Regions from separate parts of the Spirosoma oryzicola genome, predicted to be linked through region 2. Evidence: riboswitches for the same ligand, from Rfam matches in the RefSeq annotation. Region 2 holds a riboswitch; the other holds the start of a gene.
The links. Region 2 has a riboswitch for cobalamin ahead of metE (5-methyltetrahydropteroyltriglutamate--homocysteine S-methyltransferase). Riboswitches for the same ligand answer to the same signal wherever they lie in the genome.

Region 1: linked by a shared signal. The riboswitch ahead of LQ777_RS17450 (TonB-dependent receptor plug domain-containing protein) and the one ahead of metE (5-methyltetrahydropteroyltriglutamate--homocysteine S-methyltransferase) in region 2 are both predicted to bind cobalamin.

What each region holds. Positions count from the first base shown of each region.
Region 1 covers NZ_CP089538.1:4,122,872-4,132,114, reverse strand. The annotation lists gene LQ777_RS17465 (ribonucleoside-diphosphate reductase subunit alpha) at 1-1,911, shown strand, start outside; gene LQ777_RS17460 (M20/M25/M40 family metallo-hydrolase) at 2,115-3,707, shown strand; gene LQ777_RS17455 (DUF5074 domain-containing protein) at 3,735-4,826, opposite strand; gene LQ777_RS17450 (TonB-dependent receptor plug domain-containing protein) at 5,047-7,047, opposite strand; cobalamin riboswitch at 7,192-7,381, opposite strand; gene LQ777_RS17445 (M16 family metallopeptidase) at 7,488-8,864, opposite strand; gene LQ777_RS17440 (M16 family metallopeptidase) at 8,913-9,243, opposite strand, start outside.
Region 2 covers NZ_CP089541.1:96,117-105,359, forward strand. The annotation lists gene LQ777_RS26640 (PepSY-associated TM helix domain-containing protein) at 1-714, shown strand, start outside; gene LQ777_RS26645 (hypothetical protein) at 728-913, shown strand; gene LQ777_RS26650 (Lrp/AsnC family transcriptional regulator) at 1,049-1,510, opposite strand; cobalamin riboswitch at 1,685-1,890, shown strand; gene metE (5-methyltetrahydropteroyltriglutamate--homocysteine S-methyltransferase) at 2,041-4,341, shown strand; gene LQ777_RS26660 (methylenetetrahydrofolate reductase) at 4,599-5,597, shown strand; gene LQ777_RS26665 (response regulator transcription factor) at 5,706-6,401, shown strand; gene LQ777_RS26670 (HAMP domain-containing sensor histidine kinase) at 6,398-7,765, shown strand; gene LQ777_RS26675 (hypothetical protein) at 8,012-8,401, shown strand; gene LQ777_RS26680 (TerB family tellurite resistance protein) at 8,526-8,888, shown strand; gene LQ777_RS26685 (sialidase family protein) at 8,928-9,243, opposite strand, start outside.

The DNA of each region.
Region 1 (9,243 bases), on a different replicon from region 2:
AAGTGGTTCACTCATGCAACGCCAACGCTGTTCAACGCCGGAACACCTAAGCCACAGATGTCGAGCTGCTTCCTGCTGACGATGCAGGACGACTCCATCGAAGGTATTTACGATACGCTGAAACAAACCGCCAAGATCTCGCAATCAGCGGGTGGTATCGGTCTGAGCATTCACAACATTCGCGCAACCGGAACCTACATCAAAGGTACCAACGGAACCAGTAACGGGATCATCCCGATGCTGCGCGTGTTTAACGATACGGCGCGCTACGTCGATCAGGGCGGTGGTAAGCGCAAAGGGTCGTTCGCTATTTACCTGGAACCCTGGCACGCGGATATCTATGACTTCCTGGATCTGAAAAAGAACTCCGGAAAAGAAGAAAACCGTGCCCGTGATTTGTTCTACGCGCTCTGGACGCCCGATCTGTTCATGAAGCGGGTTGAGGACAATGATGTCTGGTCGCTGTTCTGCCCCCACGAATGCCCCGGTATGGCGGATTGCTACGGTGAAGAATTCGAAGCACTGTACACCCGCTACGAACGCGAAGGCCGTGCCCGCCGGACGGTAAAAGCGCAGGATTTGTGGTTCAAGATTCTGGAATCGCAAACCGAAACGGGTACGCCGTACATGCTGTACAAAGATGCGGCCAACAAAAAGTCGAACCAGAAAAACCTGGGTACGATCAAGTCGTCGAACCTGTGCACGGAGATCATTGAATATACGGCTCCCGACGAGGTAGCGGTTTGTAACCTGGCGTCGATAGCATTGCCGAAGTTCATCACACGCGGTAACGATGGTATGTTGCGGTTCGACCACGATAAGTTATACGAGGTTACCAAAACGGCTACGCGTAACCTGAACAAAATCATCGACATCAACTATTACCCAGTTGATGAAGCGCGTCGGAGCAACATGCGCCACCGGCCAATTGGCTTGGGCGTGCAGGGCTTGGCGGATGCCTTTATCCTGCTGCGGATGCCGTTTGAGTCGGATGAAGCGCGTCGCCTGAACGAAGATATTTTCGAAACTATCTATTTCGGAGCCATGACCGCTTCGATGGAACTGTCGAAAGTACAAGGCCCTTACGAAACCTGGAAAGGCTCACCTATCTCGCAGGGTATTTTCCAGTTCGATATGTGGGACCGTGACGGCGAACCGGTGAAACCAAAGTCGGGCCGTTGGGATTGGGAAAGCCTGCGTAAAGAGGTTGTTGAACACGGCGTTCGGAACTCGCTATTGCTGGCACCGATGCCAACCGCTTCGACCTCGCAAATTCTGGGTAACAACGAATGCTTCGAGCCGTATACAAGCAACATCTACACGCGTCGTGTGTTGTCGGGTGAGTTTGTCGTGGTTAACAAGCACCTGCTTAAAGATCTCGTAAAACTAGGCTTGTGGAACGATACCATGAAGAACAACCTGATCCTGGCCAACGGGTCGATTCAGGCGATTCCCGGTATTCCGCAGAATATCAAAGAGCTGTACAAAACGGTTTGGGAGATCAAGCAGAAAAATATCATCGACATGGCCGCCGACCGGGGTGCGTACATCTGTCAGTCGCAGTCGTTGAACATTCACATTCAGGATTCGAACTTTGGTAAACTAACATCGATGCACTTCTACGCGTGGAAGGCAGGTCTGAAAACGGGTATGTACTACCTGCGTACCAAAGCTGCTGCCGATGCCGTTAAGTTTACCGTTGTTCAGCCACAAGCCGAACCACAGCTGGAGCCCGCTATGGCCGAAACCGCACCCATCGAGAAGCCACTCGATTACGCGCAGTACGCAAAAGAGCACGCTACCAACGCTGTACCAACGCCGGTGCCGATGGTAACCGACCTCGAACAGCAATACGCTGCTATGACCTGCTCGCTCGACGATCCCGAAGGTTGCGAAATGTGCGGATCGTAAGCAATAAGCTTTCCTTATCTGTTGACTCCCGGCCAGACTAAATCTGGCCGGGATTTTTTTTTGTCTATTAGAAAGAACAGACTTGTGCTTATTTTAAGATATTTATCTACTATCTATTGAAATTAGCCATTTATCCGGTAGATTATTTTTTATGAACGGTTGTGTGTTTTAATTCGCTACAGGTCTTATCATAGCATGTCAAAATGACTTTTCAGCAAACGAATCAATACTACTATCCTTTTGTCAAACTCCGCTGTCAGTGCCTTGTCTGGATTGCTTTTTGGCTTGTCGTTAGTTATCCAGGTAGTGTTTTAGCGCAGAGTCCGAGTTCTAAGCAGATAGACGCGTTGGTTGACAAGCAGCTATGGCCTGCCATCGATGAGCTTAGCGCGTATGTGGCCTTACCCAATGACGCGGTCAATGCATCGGATATTCTCAACAACATTGCGTGGACCGAAAAAGCGTTGGCGAAACGAGGATTCCAGACAACCGTACTCAAAACCGCTAATCTGCCGCTGGTTCTGGCCGAGAAAACATTTCCTAAAGCTACCCAAACGGTTCTGTTTTACTTTCACCTGGACGGTCAACCGGTACGGGCTAATGAATGGAATCAGAAAGATCCGTTTGTGACCGTACTGAAGGAGAAAACGGGCGCCGGTGACTATAAAGAATTGAGTTCTAATCCACCTAAGACAGTAGTTAACGACGAGTGGCGTCTGTTCGGTCGGTCCACGTCGGATGATAAAGGGCCGATCATTATGATGCTCAACGCGCTCGACATTGTACAGGACCAAAAGAAAACCCCGCCTTTCAACGTAAAAATCATCATTGATTCGGAGGAAGAGAAAGGCTCACCTTCATTGAAAGGGGCACTGGACACGTATAAAGATAAATTGCGGGCCGATTACATGATTGTCATGGACGGTCCGATGCATTCATCCAACCTGCCAACGCTCACGTTCGGCTGTCGGGGAAACGCCGGGTTCACCATTACGACCTACGGACCTGCTACCCCTCAGCACAGCGGTCATTTTGGCAACTACGCGCCCAATCCGGCCTTTCGGCTCGCCCGGCTGATTACGTCGATGAAAGATGAGCAGGGGAGGGTCCTGATTCCGGATTTCTACGAGGGTATCGCGTTCGATGATGAAACAAAAAAGATCATGGCCGCCGTGCCGGATAAGGAACAGGACATCAACAAAGCGTTGCTGATTACCCAGGAGGACAAAGTAGGCAGTAATTACCAGGAGTCGCTGCAATATCCGTCGCTGAATGTCCGGGGCATGAAGTCCGCTGAGATCGGCAAAGGGGCCGCAACCATTGTGCCGAGTGAAGCTACCGCGCTGTTCGACATTCGGCTGGTGCCCGAAACCGACGGAAAACGGATGGTCGAACTGGTCCGCAAGCACATCGAAAAGCAAGGGTTTACCGTACTGGACCATGTACCTACACCCGAAGAACGATTGAAATACGCGCAGCTTGTTTACTTCGAAGGCAATGCAGGTACGCCAGCTTTCCGAACGAATATTAACGAACCGATGGGCGTCTGGCTGCGAAAAGCACTGACCGATGGGTTTGGGAAAGATCCGGTCAGGAGGGACCCGGTAATCATCCGTATCATGGGAGGAACGGTACCCGTTGTTCCGTTTATTCAGGCGCTGAACATTCCGGCAGTCATCGTTCCGCTGGTTAACATGGACAACAACCAGCATAGCCCCAACGAAAACTTACGACTCGGTAACTTACGGACAGGTATAAAAACCTGCCTGTCTATTCTGACAACACCGCTGAATTAGCGCTACCCCTCAAGACGTACCAGATAGTTACCGGAAGAAGAAACGGCTGGGGGCAATGCCAACCCGAACGGAGTCAACCAGAGCGCCGTTGGGCTGGTAGCGAAGCACGTAACCCGGTTGATCATTCGAAGGCGTCACAGCGGCATAAATCAATCCGCGTGCGTCATTGGGGTCTGTACTGAGTCCACTGAAGAAACGGCGTATAAACGGTGTACTGGCCTGAATGTCCGTATCGTTGATCGAAAAACGGTACGTTTCGCCCCGCAATCTGCCGTTATCGTTGTAGGAATTGACAAAGAAAAAAAGCTTTCGGTCGGCGCTCAGCGTGATGGCGCTGGGCGTTCGGGAGCCATTGCCAACGCGCAGCCGGGTTTCGACTAGTTTCGTCGCTGGATTGATGCGCACCATTTCGTTGGTTGACGATACATAGGCCCACAGCTTTTGATTGAAATCATAGCCGACTGGATTAGCATTGACGCCCGCATCGATACCCGGCTGAACAACCTCATCCGTGTCTGTATTGATCACGGTGAGTACCCGTTCGCCACCCGCGCTGCCCACAAACACTTCTTTGTCGACTAGTACCATGCGTTCGGCACCTTTCGGAACCGGTATCTTTTTGCTGACGGTCCGGGAGGCTAGGTTCAGCACCAGGATATAGCCGGGGTTAGCAAAGGCGTTTCCTCCGCTTCCTACGGCATCCCAGCAACTGATATACGCCTTGTTGGGGGCGGCATAAATAACGAATCGCGGATTTTCTACGTCCGGTGATTGGAACGTCACCAGTGATTTAAACGTACCCGATTCAACGACTTCAACTTTATCCTGACCCGCAGCGTTGTTATCGAGCAGAATCACCCCTTTCCCATCGATCTCTACATAGTCTTTGATAACGCCGGTCAAGGATCGTCCATTAGCAGCGGTAAACACATCGTTCGTAACCGTATTGGTGTTGCGAGCGATAAAGGAAATTGTCCCGTTATTGGCTGAGGGAGAACCGGCGTTGACAACGTACGCACCCCGCTCATAGGGCGAAGGCGGGGCATCTCCAACGTGGCAGGCTTCACTAAAAAGCGTCAGAAAAGCAAGGCTAAGGCTGTTGAGTAGAAGAGTACGCATGGTCATAAACGTTACGGCTGAGCTATTTTATTAGACAAAGAACCGATTTATTGCTGACATACCGCGCTCCCTGACGCTTTTTTTGTGCCTGAAATTACCCTCCGCGTACTCCGGTTAGTTACCCGTTTGCGAAAGACCTCGTTGTTGTTCTCTGGTTGCTGCCAACCGGCCTGAATGCATCATCTTCGTTACCAATGAGCCGATTTGACTGCCTTACCCCTTACCAAGTAAAGCGAATACCAATGTTCGCATTCCGACGGCGGGTGTTATAGCCGTAGACATCGTAATAGGTTTGGTCAAACAAATTACGGACATCAGCGAATAAACGCAGTTTAGGCGTAATCTGCCCTTCCGCGTACAGATCAATCGTGGTATAAGAGGCCAGCGTCACGCTCTCCGTTGTAAAGGTTTCTCCGTTATAAAAACGATCGGTACGCTCACCAATGGAGCGCATCGTGGCGGAAACGAACAGGCGCGGTATAATCTGATAGCCTACGCTCAGGTTGATCTGTGTCTTGGGTCGCCGAAACAGGTTGTTGTAGGTCGTGTCGCGTCCGGCATTAGCAGTCGTTACCTTACCCGTTAGCCAGGTTACGTTGCCTGACAGGGTCAGTTTGTTGATAGCCGCCTGTGCTTCCAGTTCCAGACCGTGATCGTGCTGCCGGTCGAAGTTGATATAACGACCGAAGGGTGCGCTGTTCAGCGATTCAAAAAATACAACGTCCTTGATCTGCCGGTCGAAATAAACGGCCCGGACCCAGGCCGTGCGGCTTTTGGTGAATACTTGCAATCCGGCTTCGGTGGAGACGCTGTATTCGGGCCGCAGTGTTTTGTTGCCGTACGGCGAGAATAACTGGTAAAGCGAAGGCGCGCGGAATCCCGACGACAGGTTAGCAAAGATCTTGATCCGATCCGACAGTAGGTAAGACGGGTTAAACGAGTACGTAAACACGTTTCCGTACAACGAATTCCGGTTAAATCGACCACCCAGCTCAACCGAAAGACCCCGGTATGGGGTGAGGATGGCCGTGGCATACACACCAACTTGCCCAACACGAGCGGTATCTTTTCCAATGGATGGCGACTGGTAAGGACCGTACTGGCTGATCGACAGGTAGCTTTGGTCGGTGTTGCTAAAACGATAATCCGCACCAGTCAGCAATTCGCCCCAGGAACCTAGCTTCAGGTTGTGATACACTTCCGCAAAGTGAGCCAGCCCTCCGTATTGCTGGTACGAGTAAATCTCTGATGCGTTCGGCTCAACCGCTGTCGAGTCGTTCTTAAACATCCGGCGGCTATCACCGATGCTGTAGTTAAACGACAGTTTGCCCTGGGCGTGTTTGTAATCAAAGCCAGTCGCTAACCGCTTGAACTGGCTCTTGAACGTGAAATCTTTATCATCGGCAAACGCTCCGGCGTCGATGTCGGCGGAGTAGGCCGTCGTCAAACCCTGTACTTTCAGCGTAAGCCGTGACGTTGGTTGAAACGCGAAATTGGCCAGTAAGGCGTTCTGCCGGTAACCATCCTTGTCAAAATTATTTGTGCCGGTGGGATCGGTGGCCGACGAGAAACCCGCCGACGACAGCCGCGTGTACTGCACGTTGTACGATAGCCTATTGGTTTGGCCGCTTACGCCCACGCTTCCCCGAAAAGTTTTGTACGTACCGTAGTTAACCGTTGCATTCACGCCAAACGGCTTTCGGCCAACGGCATTGCTGCTCGCGCGCTTCGTAAAAATGTTGATGACGCCCGCCACTGCATCGGAACCGTAACTGGTTGATTGCGCTCCCCGTAAGATTTCGATCCGGTCGCACTCGCCCACGGTCAGCAGGTTCAGGTCGAAGGTGTTCGCTACGCCAGACGGATCATAAACCGGCAGTCCGTCCAGCAGAATCAACGTATTACCGGCTGAGGCTCCCCGTAGAAAAATGTCGGTGTTGGTGCCGAGTGGTCCATTCGAACCGACGATTTGCAGACCGGCCTGCCGCGACAGCAGTTCGCTCACGGATTGTGTTGCGTAGCGTTGCAATACCGAGTCAGACAGTACCGTAACGACTTTGCCGGTTTGGGAAAGCTTTTGTTCGATCTTGTTGGCCGTGACCGTCACGGCATCCAGTTGAACGGAGTTCGAAGAAGGAACTTGTGGATTGTCCTGCGCCAGAGCGGACAGGGAGGATACGGCCAGAGCCGCCGAAAGAAACGTACTGATTTTGCTCATCATTAATCAGGTAAAATGAGATTAAGTAATGAGCTGTCGGAAACTGAAATAAAAGACAAACGAACCGTTGCTCGTTTGTGACCGCACAGGTGACGCGCCACCTAACCGAACTGTCTTTCATCTCCGGCTTTTTACCCGAAAGCTCGAATCATGAATTCGTTTGAGGCAGGTCTTCTGGCTTGTTCTACCGACAACGCCTTCCCGCCAAACGGCAGTGGCTTTTTAGTTATCAGCTGGTAATTAGAACTTACAGCTACGGGAATAGCCCCGGATTTACACCGGTGTTCCCTTTTAATCACCCTTACGAGAAGGGCAAACCTAAAACGAGCGGACAAATATAGGCCATAAACGCGTAAGACGGCCATCCGGTCCGTCCCGAATCAATGTGTCGGTACGAATTTACCGGACAGTGTATTCGAGGGGGGACCAGATGGGCGCGTTATTTAAAAGCCGTCGGCCTTAATTTCCTTTTCGGTGATTGTGCCGTACTTCTTGACCTTTTCGCGGATGGTATCCGCTTTGCCGATCAGCACGAATTGCAGGTTGTTTTTTGGGAAATACTGATCGATGATTTGCCGCGTTTTCGCTACCGTCAATCCATCGACATTCTTCTGGAAATTGTTGATAAACGACTCGTCAAAACCCAGACTAAACATATCCGTCAGCAGGTCGGCCAGCGAACCGGCGGATTCGTATCGGGGCGGGAAATCGGCTTTGACGTAGTTTTTAGCCGAAAGCAGCGTTTTCTCGTCGATACCCGTGCGGTGCAGGCTGTCCAGTACCTGAAGGGCCATATCAATGGCCTCCGTGGTGGTACTCACTTTCGTAAACGTCGAAATGGCGAAGGTACCGCTGTTGCGGAACGTACCGAACCGGCTACCGGCCCCGTAGGTCAATCCCGAATTGACGCGTAGCGCGTCGTTGAGCCAGGACGTAAACCGACCGCCCAGAATGGTGTTGACTACCACGACCGGAATGTAATCGGGATTGTTTTGCGTGATGCCTTTGCCGCCAATCAAAAAGGTCGTTTCGCGGGCATCGTCTTTGTTGACCAGCAAGACCCGGTTTTTGTCGAACGAAACCGTTGGGTCCGTTAGTTTGGGTGAGGTAGCCGCGGCTGTTTTCCAGTTGCCGAACAAATCGGTGATCCGCTTTTTCATGGCAGCCGTATTGAAGTCACCCACAACCGCGATGGCCGCCCGGTCGGCAGTGTAGTTTTTCTGGTAAAACTGCCGAACGTCATTCGCTGTAATGGCCGATACCGACGAAGGGGTTCCCGAAATCGGGTTGGCATACGGGTGGTTTTCGAATACGAACCGGTTGAAATACGAATTGACAACCCCACGCGGACTTTCTTTTTGCTGCGTTAGCTGGAGCAGTTGCCGCTGTTTATACTTGTCGAACTCACCTTTGTCGAACGTCGGTTTGGTGATTACGTCCTGAATAATGTCGAAGAGCAGATCCTGATCTTTCACAGCAAATGAAGCCGTTAGTTTCGCTACTTCCTTTCCGCCATAGGTGTCTACGCTGGCTCCCACGTATTCCGCTTTTTCTTCCAGCTGCGCTTTGGTGTACTTGGAGCTGCCAAACAACAAGGCATCAGCGGTCATATTGGCTAGGCCGTAGCGGTTGCCATCCTGCACAGCGCCCGCGTCGAAGACCACCGACACGTTGATCAGCGGTACTTCGCGCTGTTCCATCAGGTAGACGGTCAAGCCATTTTTGAGTTTAAACTTCTGGTAAGGTGGCACTTTGAATGTCTGCGCCAGCGACACGCCCGCTATAAGCAAGGCGGTTATGATTATGACTATTTTTTTCATACTACAAAGCCCGTCGGTCTTTGAATCATTGGGGATGAATAATCGTAGTTAGTTATTTTTCGCGGGGTTGGTTTTTGGCTCTGGCAGCAGATAGCCAACCGTGCGGTTGCGGGCCGTCAGATACGTTTTGGCCACGCGCTGAATGTCTTCTTTGGTGACTTTCTCGTAAAGCGCCGGTGCTTCGTACAGCTTTTTGTAATCGCCGAAAAACAGCTCATAGGTGCCGAGCGAATTGGCTTTACCGTTGATTGTTTCCATCGTGCGATAGAATTCCATCAGCTTCTGGTTTTTCAATTTCTGCAACTCAACGTCGGTAATGCCTTCCGAGATGACTTTGTCGATCTGGTTAAGCACCGATTTTTCCAGTTGCTCCGCCGAA
Region 2 (9,243 bases):
AGCTTTCAATTGGGTGTACCCGGTGCGGCTTTGGCGGCTTTGTTTGGATTGACTATGTTAGGCTCACTGTTGACAGGCGTGGTTGTTTACCGAAAGATAATCTGGAAAGTACTGTGTTTTCGGGTGCGGATTAATAGAAAAAACTGGCGTACCCTTAGCTCTGATTTACACCGGGTCGTCGGCGTCTGGTCGCTGCTGCTGAATGCGATTATTTTCTTTACTGGGTTCTGGATGAACCTGTTTGCGTTCGAAGCGAAAACCTGGAAAACCGAGCAAATACCTACGCATCTGAATACAACAATGGTATTATCGGCTGATGCTCTACTTCAAAAGGCCAGGCAATTAATGCCCGATTTAAAGCCCTCGTACGTTTATTTGCCGACTCAGCCCGAGCGAAAATTTCGGGTCAATGGTCCGTTGGAAGGTCAATGGGCTTTGTGGGGAACGGGCAACTTGGTCAGTCTTGATCAGCAAACGGGTAAGCTGATTCAGCTTCGTCGCTTAGCAGCGCTTCCTATTGGTGATCGCCTTGAAGCTACATTTTTTCCTTTGCATGTAGGCAACTATGGTGGCTTACCGGTAAAAGTGCTGTACGCACTTATTGGCTTGACGCCCGGATTACTGGCTATTACCGGCTTTCTGCTTTGGTGGCGTCGTGTCCGAAAAGCTGTTCCGAATGCGTCCCGGAAATATGTTTTGGTTAAATCAACCTAAAGGATAAGCAACTATGAGTGCTTTACCTACTCGTCAGGATTTGCGTCAGCTATTGGCTGATACAGGTGTTACCTTGCCCGAATCGAAGCCTGTCTTAAGGCAGGATGTTGTGCACTGGACGGCACTGGTGCTCATTCATTTTACCGTGCTTTTGGGAATCGGCGATATGCTCTTCCGTCTTTGTTCTAACACGCATTGATCGATCAGGTACTGCAAAATCCGTTTTCAAATTCGCCAGGGTTTCAACTCGGTGAATTTGAAAACGGATTTTTGTTTTTGTTTGGTTGTCAGGGCATTATAGATAGCATAGTCGTGCCTTAGTGACGAAGTCGGGTTAAAAATTAACGTTATATGTGTTCTTATTCTCGCTCATCACAAACGTACTGTGGGTGCTCCCGATACTGGTTACCGAACCCAATTTATTAAAGACAAAGTCCTGGTAGTGTTTCATGTCTTTGGCATACACCTTTAAAAGAAAGTCGAAATCCCCGGAGATATTGTAGCATTCAACTACTTCGTCCAGCCTAAGAATGTCAGTTACAAACTCATGTCCAATGCGTTTATCATGCTGCTTAAGCTTGATATTACAAAAAACGATTAATCCGTAGCCCAGCTTTTCGGCATCAATCAAAGCGATGTATTTCTTGATGTAGCCATTAGACTCCAAACGCTTTACCCGTTCAAAAACCGGCGTATGAGACAGATTTACCCGATCCGCCAATTCTTTTATAGTCTGTTTCGAATTTTCTCCCAGAAGTTTGAGTAACTGCTCGTCTATATCGTCTAGTTTTTCCATAGAAGGATTTTCTGTTGTGGGCAGAAGAATCAATTACAAAGAGAATAAATAACTATTACGATCACGAAAGTAGAATTTTTATCTTAATTAAGTTATATAAAGTAGATGTTAAATCTGACAATATAATTTTGACCCGAATTTTATCCGTCAACAGGGTTCGATTCAACGTTCTTTTCTAAAGTGCCTGAAATAGGTTTTCGACGAGAGTCGGAATCAAAAGGGAATCGGTCAGACTGCTGATGTGGTCTAAAGCCGAACTGTCGCGCAACTGTACGTAACGCACAAACTGTCGTCCCATGCACGTTCACTGACCGTCAAAGGTTGGGAAGGACGGACGACAGGTTACAAGTCAGGATACCTGCCTTTTTTAGGAATAGACAATGTTTTCGCGGAATAAAACACGTAGTCTGACCTTATACCTTTCAGCCGATTGTATGTCGGCTTCTGTGTCGCCGTGCGCTCTGTTCTCGAAGCCTTGTCCCGTTTAGTGAAGCACGTTTCACCTGTTTTCATCAAAACAATCAACAAAAATGCTGACACAAAACCTGGGCTACCCTCGGATTGGTGGACAACGACAACTCAAAAAAGCCAGCGAACAGTATTGGGCAGGCAAGATCGACCTGACGGAATTAAATCGGGTTGCTCAGACGATCAAAGAAGAAAACTGGCAAACGCAGCTGGGTGCTGGTATTGATCTAATTCCGTGTAATGATTTTAGTTTTTACGATCAGACGCTGGATACAAGCCTGCTGCTGGGCGTTATCCCTCCGCGTTACAGACCTGTGCTGTCCGAAGTTGCCCATAACCAGGAAATCGATCTTTATTTCGCGATGGCCCGGGGCTACCAGAAGGATGGTCTGGATATTACGGCGATGGAAATGACCAAATGGCTGGATACAAACTACCATTACATTGTGCCGGAGTTTACCGCCGATCAGGAGTTTCGCATTTTTAACGAACATGTATTCACCGAATACACGAACGCCAGGCAACTGCTCGGTCAAAAGGCCAAGCCGGTATTGGTTGGTCCAGTCAGTTATCTGCTCTTGGGTAAAGAAAAACAAGAAGGCTTCGACCGCGTTGAGTTGATCAACAAACTGGTTCCAATATACGTCGAGATCATCAATCGGCTCGGACAACTAGGTGCCGAATGGATTCAGCTGGATGAGCCCTACTTAGCCCTCGATTTGTCGAAGAAAGAGAAAGAAGCGTTTGAATTTGCCTATCGACAGATTGCTAGTCAGGTAAGTGACGTCAAACTCATGGTCGCTACTTATTTCGACGCTTTGCTGGACAATACCGCATTGGCTGTCAGCTTACCCATCACGGCGTTGCACGTTGATCTGGTTCGCGCTCCCGAGCAGTTGGATGAAGTGCTTACCTTAATTCCCGATCCGCTTATACTCTCTCTGGGTATTGTGGACGGACGAAATGTCTGGAAGAACGATTACGAAAAATCGCTGAAGCTGATCAACAAGGCTGTTGAGAAACTAGGAAAGAACCGCGTGATCATTGCGCCATCCTGCTCGCTGCTACACAGCCCAATCGATCTGGATGGAGAAACCGCGCTTGATCCAGAAATCAAAAACTGGATGGCCTTTGCGAAACAAAAACTAAATGAAGTAAGTGAACTGGGGCAGATCGTTGACGGAAACCAGACGTTGTTGGAGGCCAATAAAAAAGCAATCCAAAGCCGACACGCTTCACATAAAGTACACAAGCAAGCGGTTAAAGATCGGGTGGCAGCCATCACGGATGCCCAACGAACCAGCGCTTTCCCGATTCGTCAGCAGATCCAGCGTGAACGTTTCAACCTACCAGCCTTTCCAACTACAACGATTGGTTCTTTCCCGCAAACGGATGAAATTCGTCAGTTACGGGCTAAACTAAAAAAGGGAGAGTTAACGGTTGAGCAATACGAACAATCGATTGAGCAGGCGACCATCGACGCGATTCGTTGGCAGGAAGCAATCGGTATCGATGTACTGGTCCACGGCGAGTTTGAGCGGAATGATATGGTTGAGTATTTCGGTGAGCAACTCGAAGGGTTCCTCTTTACCAAAAACGGGTGGGTACAAAGCTATGGCAGCCGTTGCGTCAAACCGCCCGTAATTTTCGGAGATGTCAGCCGTCCGAATGACATGACCGTACGTTGGAGCCAATTTGCGGCTGCCCAGACCGACAAACCCATGAAAGGTATGCTGACCGGCCCGGTAACGATCCTGCAATGGTCTTTTGTCCGTGACGATCAGCCCCGCGAGGTAACTACCAACCAGATCGCGCTGGCGATCCATGACGAAGTTCAGGCGCTGGAAGCGGCTGGTATCGGCATCATCCAGATCGATGAAGCCGCGATTCGAGAAGGACTGCCATTGCGCAAAGCCAAGCGCCCGTACTACCTGAATTGGGCCGTGAAAGCCTTTCGGATAACGGCCAATGGCGTTGACGATCAAACGCAGATTCATACTCATATGTGTTACAGCGAGTTTAATGATATTATTGAACATATTGCCGCTATGGATGCAGATGTAATCACGATTGAGACTTCCCGTTCCCAAATGGAATTGCTCCATGCGTTTGCTCATTTTGACTATCCAAACGAAATCGGACCCGGTGTCTACGATATTCACTCGCCACGAGTTCCGAGTACGGACGAAATGACTGCTTTGCTATCCAAGGCCGCAGATCTGTTGCCAGCGCACAACTTGTGGGTGAACCCGGATTGTGGACTAAAGACTCGAAAATGGCCGGAAACCAGGGAGGCTTTAACAAACATGGTAGCAGCCGCCAAGCAGGCACGAGAGCAAATCAATACAGAAATCATACGGTAAAATAGGGAAGGGCGGGCGATTCCGCCCTTCATCATTCCGCTAAAATGACAGTGTCGTGTATCAATCCTGTTGATGCCGCCAAATCGATCAGTAAGGAGGAAGCGTAATAATAAACCGTATTTGGACTATATTTCGCCAACGAAAGGCGCCAATGACTGCTACATCACCTGTCTACTGATACGAAATGACTCGTGCCATATAACTGGTAGCCACTATTTTAGACATTCAAGCATAAAGCTCTAGCTCAAGTACCAACAATGTTTCTCGAAAAGATCAAATCCGGTCAGTCAGGTGTGTTACTGTACGGCATTACGCCCCCCAAAACGAGCACGCTCCCTGAACGCGTCGCTGAGATTGCCCAAAAAACAATTGACCGACTGGCTGTCCTGGACATTGATGGGCTTGTCGTTTATGACGTACAGGATGAGTCGGCTCGCACTACAGAAGAACGGCCCTTTCCTTTTATCAACGCGCTGGACCCGCTTAGCTTTGCTTCTACCTATTTGGGGGAGTTACGGGTTCCAAAAATAATCTACCGTCCAGCCGGTAAGTTCAGCCCCGAGGAGCTATCTAATTGGCTGGAAGACCTTCACCAACAGAAATTCTATCCAGTTTTTGTCGGCGTGCCCGCTCCGGATTTTCCAGTAAAAACCAGTCTGTCGGCAGCATACCAGATATGGAGTAAGCACCAGGAAACCTCCGTCATTGGCGCTGTAACCATTCCCGAACGGCATCAGGTGCTACACGATGAAGATGTCAGAATACTGGATAAAATGAGTTGTGGCGTATCGTACTTCATTTCCCAATGTGTTTTCAATCTTGACTACGCCAAACAGATAATTGACGATCTGGCTCACCGTTGCCGTCAACAGGCTGTCCATCCCCCAACCCTAATTTTCACGCTTACTGCTTGTGGTTCGGCCAAAACGCTACAGTTTATGGAGTGGCTGGGGATTCACGTACCACTCGAATTGCAGGAAGAGTTGAAGAAATCAGATGATATTCTTCAGAAATCGGTAAAGGTGTGTCTTGATATTGCATCAGCGCTGACCGATTACTGCACAGAACATGCCATCCCTTTCGGTTTTAATATCGAAAGTGTTGCTATTCGCAAAGCAGAGATCGAAGCATCGATTTACATGACCAATGAGATCGGTCAACTGCTAAAGGAAAAAGGTATCAGAAAGCCGTTAGCAACTAGCCGTTCGGAAACTGTAGACGATACGCAGGTTTACAGCAAAATCGAGAGTTTATAAAATCGACTACGGCCTCGAAACGTTCAGGTAGCTTTGCGTCCGGGTCTAAACGAACCTTATTCGAGTGACCGAAGATCAAAGCTTGAACCCGGCACTAATCCTAGCGATATGACATCAGATTTCCTTGCCCATTTGCTGGTCGTTGAAGATGAATTGAAAGTAGCAACGTTCATCAAAAAAGGCCTTCAAACCCAGTCCTATTCTGTTGAAGTGGCTGCGACGGGTGAGGAAGCCAAAACCCTGTTGGGCAAATCGCACTTTGATCTGATTATTCTGGACGTTAATCTGCCCGATACGACGGGACTCGAACTGGCCGAATACATCCGTAATAAGCCTAGCCAAGTGCCTATTCTCATGCTGACCGCCCTCGATACCATCGCCGATAAGCTGCTGGGTTTTGAGGCTGGGGCTGACGACTACCTGGCCAAACCATTTGACTTTATGGAATTGCTGGCCCGGATAAAAGTGCTGTTGCGCCGGTCAACAACGGTCCAGGAGCCGGGTCGTATCCTGCGTGTGGCTGATCTGGAGCTTGATCTGCACGAACGAGTAGCGCGACGAAATGGGCAAACCATCGAACTAACCGCCCGAGAATATGCTCTGTTGGAGTATCTGATGCGAAATGCCGGACGAGTCGTTTCCAGGGTCGATATTGCCGAGCAGGTTTGGGATATCGGCTTTGAGACGGGTACAAACGTGATCGATGTGTACGTCAGTTACTTACGCGCTAAAATCGACAAAGATTCACCTTCCAAGCTTATTCATACCTTAATTGGAATGGGCTACGTGTTAAAAGAAAAATGAGCCTGCGCACCCGACTGACCCTGCTATTTACGGCTATTGTTTCTCTTTTGCTGGCCCTGTTCTGCGGATTTCTGTATCAACTGGCGGAAGGCTATCGGGAGCGCCAATTTCAGGAGCGCCTGCGGGCGGAAGCTTCAACCGCAGGTCAGCTGTTACTGAGCCAGGAACGAATAGATCCGGCCCTGTACAAAGTACTGGACAAGAATCACCTGACCGTATTGCCCGAGGAAGAAATCATTATCTATAATTCACGCAATCGGCTGGTGTACGAAAGTGGAACGGATTACCTTACGATTACACCTAATCACCTCCATCAGATCCGGCAGGACCGGCAGGTAGCCTGGCGGGAGTCAAATCGGCAGATTGTGGGTATCTTATTTACCAACCACCAGCTGCCGTTTGTCATTGTTGCCTCCGCAGTCGATAGCTATGGACAGCGCACCGTAGCAAATTTAGGTCAACTGCTTGGACTGGGCTGGTGTGTTATGATCGGCCTAACCGGGTTAGCTGGCTGGTTTTTTGCCGGACGCATGCTTAGGCCCATTAGTCAGATTAATCAGCAAATTGACAACATCACCGTTTCCAATCTTTCACTACGTTTATCGGAAGGGTCTCACCGGGATGAAATAAACCAGTTGGCCCAGCGATTCAACCGAATGCTGAATCGGCTTGAAGAAGCGTTCCGATTACAGCGTTCATTCGTGTCAAGTGCTTCTCACGAGCTACGAACACCCCTGACGGCTATTACGGGACAGGTAGAAGTAGCGTTACTGGCGGACGATGAACCGGAAGAACTACGCGCGACCCTTCGTTCCATTCTGGAGGATGTGCGCGGCTTAAATCGAATGGTGAACGGGTTGCTGTCGCTGGCCAACGCCAGTGTGGATATTTCGACCGTACCGATGGGTTTGGTGCAACTGGATACCTTACTGGATCAGATTCGCCTGGAGTTGAAACGGATTCAACCGGAATACACAATCGATCTACGCATCGACTCTCCGAACATGCCAGTCTCCCCAGCAACGTGGCAACTCAAAGGCAATGAAACCTTGCTGCGAACAGCCATTCTTAATTTGCTGGATAATGGAGGAAAGTTTTCGCCGGATCATACGGTGCAGGTGCAGCTATCCAGGCGGGGATCAACGATTTGCGTGACGGTTCATAATACCGGTCCCGTTATCGACCAGGATCAACAAACCCTCATTTTTAATCCTTTTCAACGGGGACGTAATGCCGGTAGTCAGCCTGGGCATGGCATCGGCCTGGCGCTTACAGAGCGTATTATTCGACTTCATCAGGGCCAGATCCAGGTTGACTCATCGGCCGAAGCAGGCACGACCTTTACGGTTATTTTACCTCACTAACGCATACCCATTTCGTTTGTCTGTTCTCAACAGCGTACCCGCTGATCGGGTCATCGTCGTTCGCCTTAGTCGGTTAATTTACGGGTATGCGGTTGTTTGTCGTGCATATTTTGCATTTCTAATCCCGTTCTAATGCGGCTCTAACAGGAGCCTAACACGGGGGTGCGACCTTTGTCATGTCAATCAGGCAATGATTCAACAATGCATGTTGTAAGCCTGACTGATCAAGCAAAAACGACAAAAGCCATGAAAACATACCTCGTTATTACCGCCTTGAGTATCCTTACCATCCTGAGTGCCTCGGCGCAGGATGACTCCAAGCTGCGCCGTGACGTAACGTACTCAACTCATAATTATAAACATCCGAATAAAGCAGCGACTGCCCGTCAGTGGGCCGCAAAAAAAGGGATTGCCGTGAATGCCCCTACGTTGAGTCAGGGGCCCGCAGTTAGTTACAAACATCAGGCTCCAGGTGCAAAGCCGGTTGGTGGCATGGTTGTACCACACACGCCTGAATCAGACGTAGCTCTTCGAAATTATAAAATTCAGCGGGGTCGCGAGTCACGACCAGCTGCTACGGATTCGGAGGTAACGGCTGGTGTACAACAAAAGCAACCCAGTACCAGTGGAAACTAACACTGTCGGCTAAGCCAGCATTGACCTGACAAAGGCAAGTCGGACGTTGACGGACGAATGGAGCAGTTTGCTAGCCATTCCGTCCGTCAGCGTATATTTTTACTCTTTTCCCTTCTCCCTTATTATGTATTCACCCGATGTAGCACTGGGCTTAGGTAGCCTGGTTTATGCCTTATCTTGTTTAGAGGGACGGCCTCACAAAGAAGAAATTATAGTAGCCAAAGCCTTGTTGGTCAGAGAACCTCACGGTTCACTGGCGCTCAATGGTTATTTCCTGCGCGAGAATGCAGGGGAATCCGCTGAAGAAGCCTATGCCTTCGGCATGCGTCGGCTGGTGAGCCGCCAAACCGAATTGACGGATAAGCTAAAAAAACGGTTTGTCACGCTACTGCTCCGCGTGGCTCGGGCGCACAAAGGTATTTCGGCGAACGAGTGGCTGTTTATTCGACGGTTTAGACGTGATTTACAACAACTTCAGACTGGTTAAAGCGTAGACGTCATCCACGTTTATTAGCAGCCGTCAACATCAGCGAACCAAATCTTGGTACGGTATACTGACGTAGGTAATCATTGTGTAATCATCTTTCTCGTACAAAATGCCAACCTTACCGTCCTGCTGTACAACCAGGTCTGAGTATGCAGCCGAGCCATTATAAATTTCTTTTCCTGCCGACCAGCTTCTTCCATCGTCTTGACTAGCGCGGATGGTTAATTTCTCGCGTTTCGTCTGGCTGTTCAGATTGCTGAAAAGCAACACGGTCTGTTTATTGACGGTGTAGTAATTGATCTTACTACCCTGACAAATTGGGTCTGGTAAATCACTGGCGATTGTCACCCGGTCC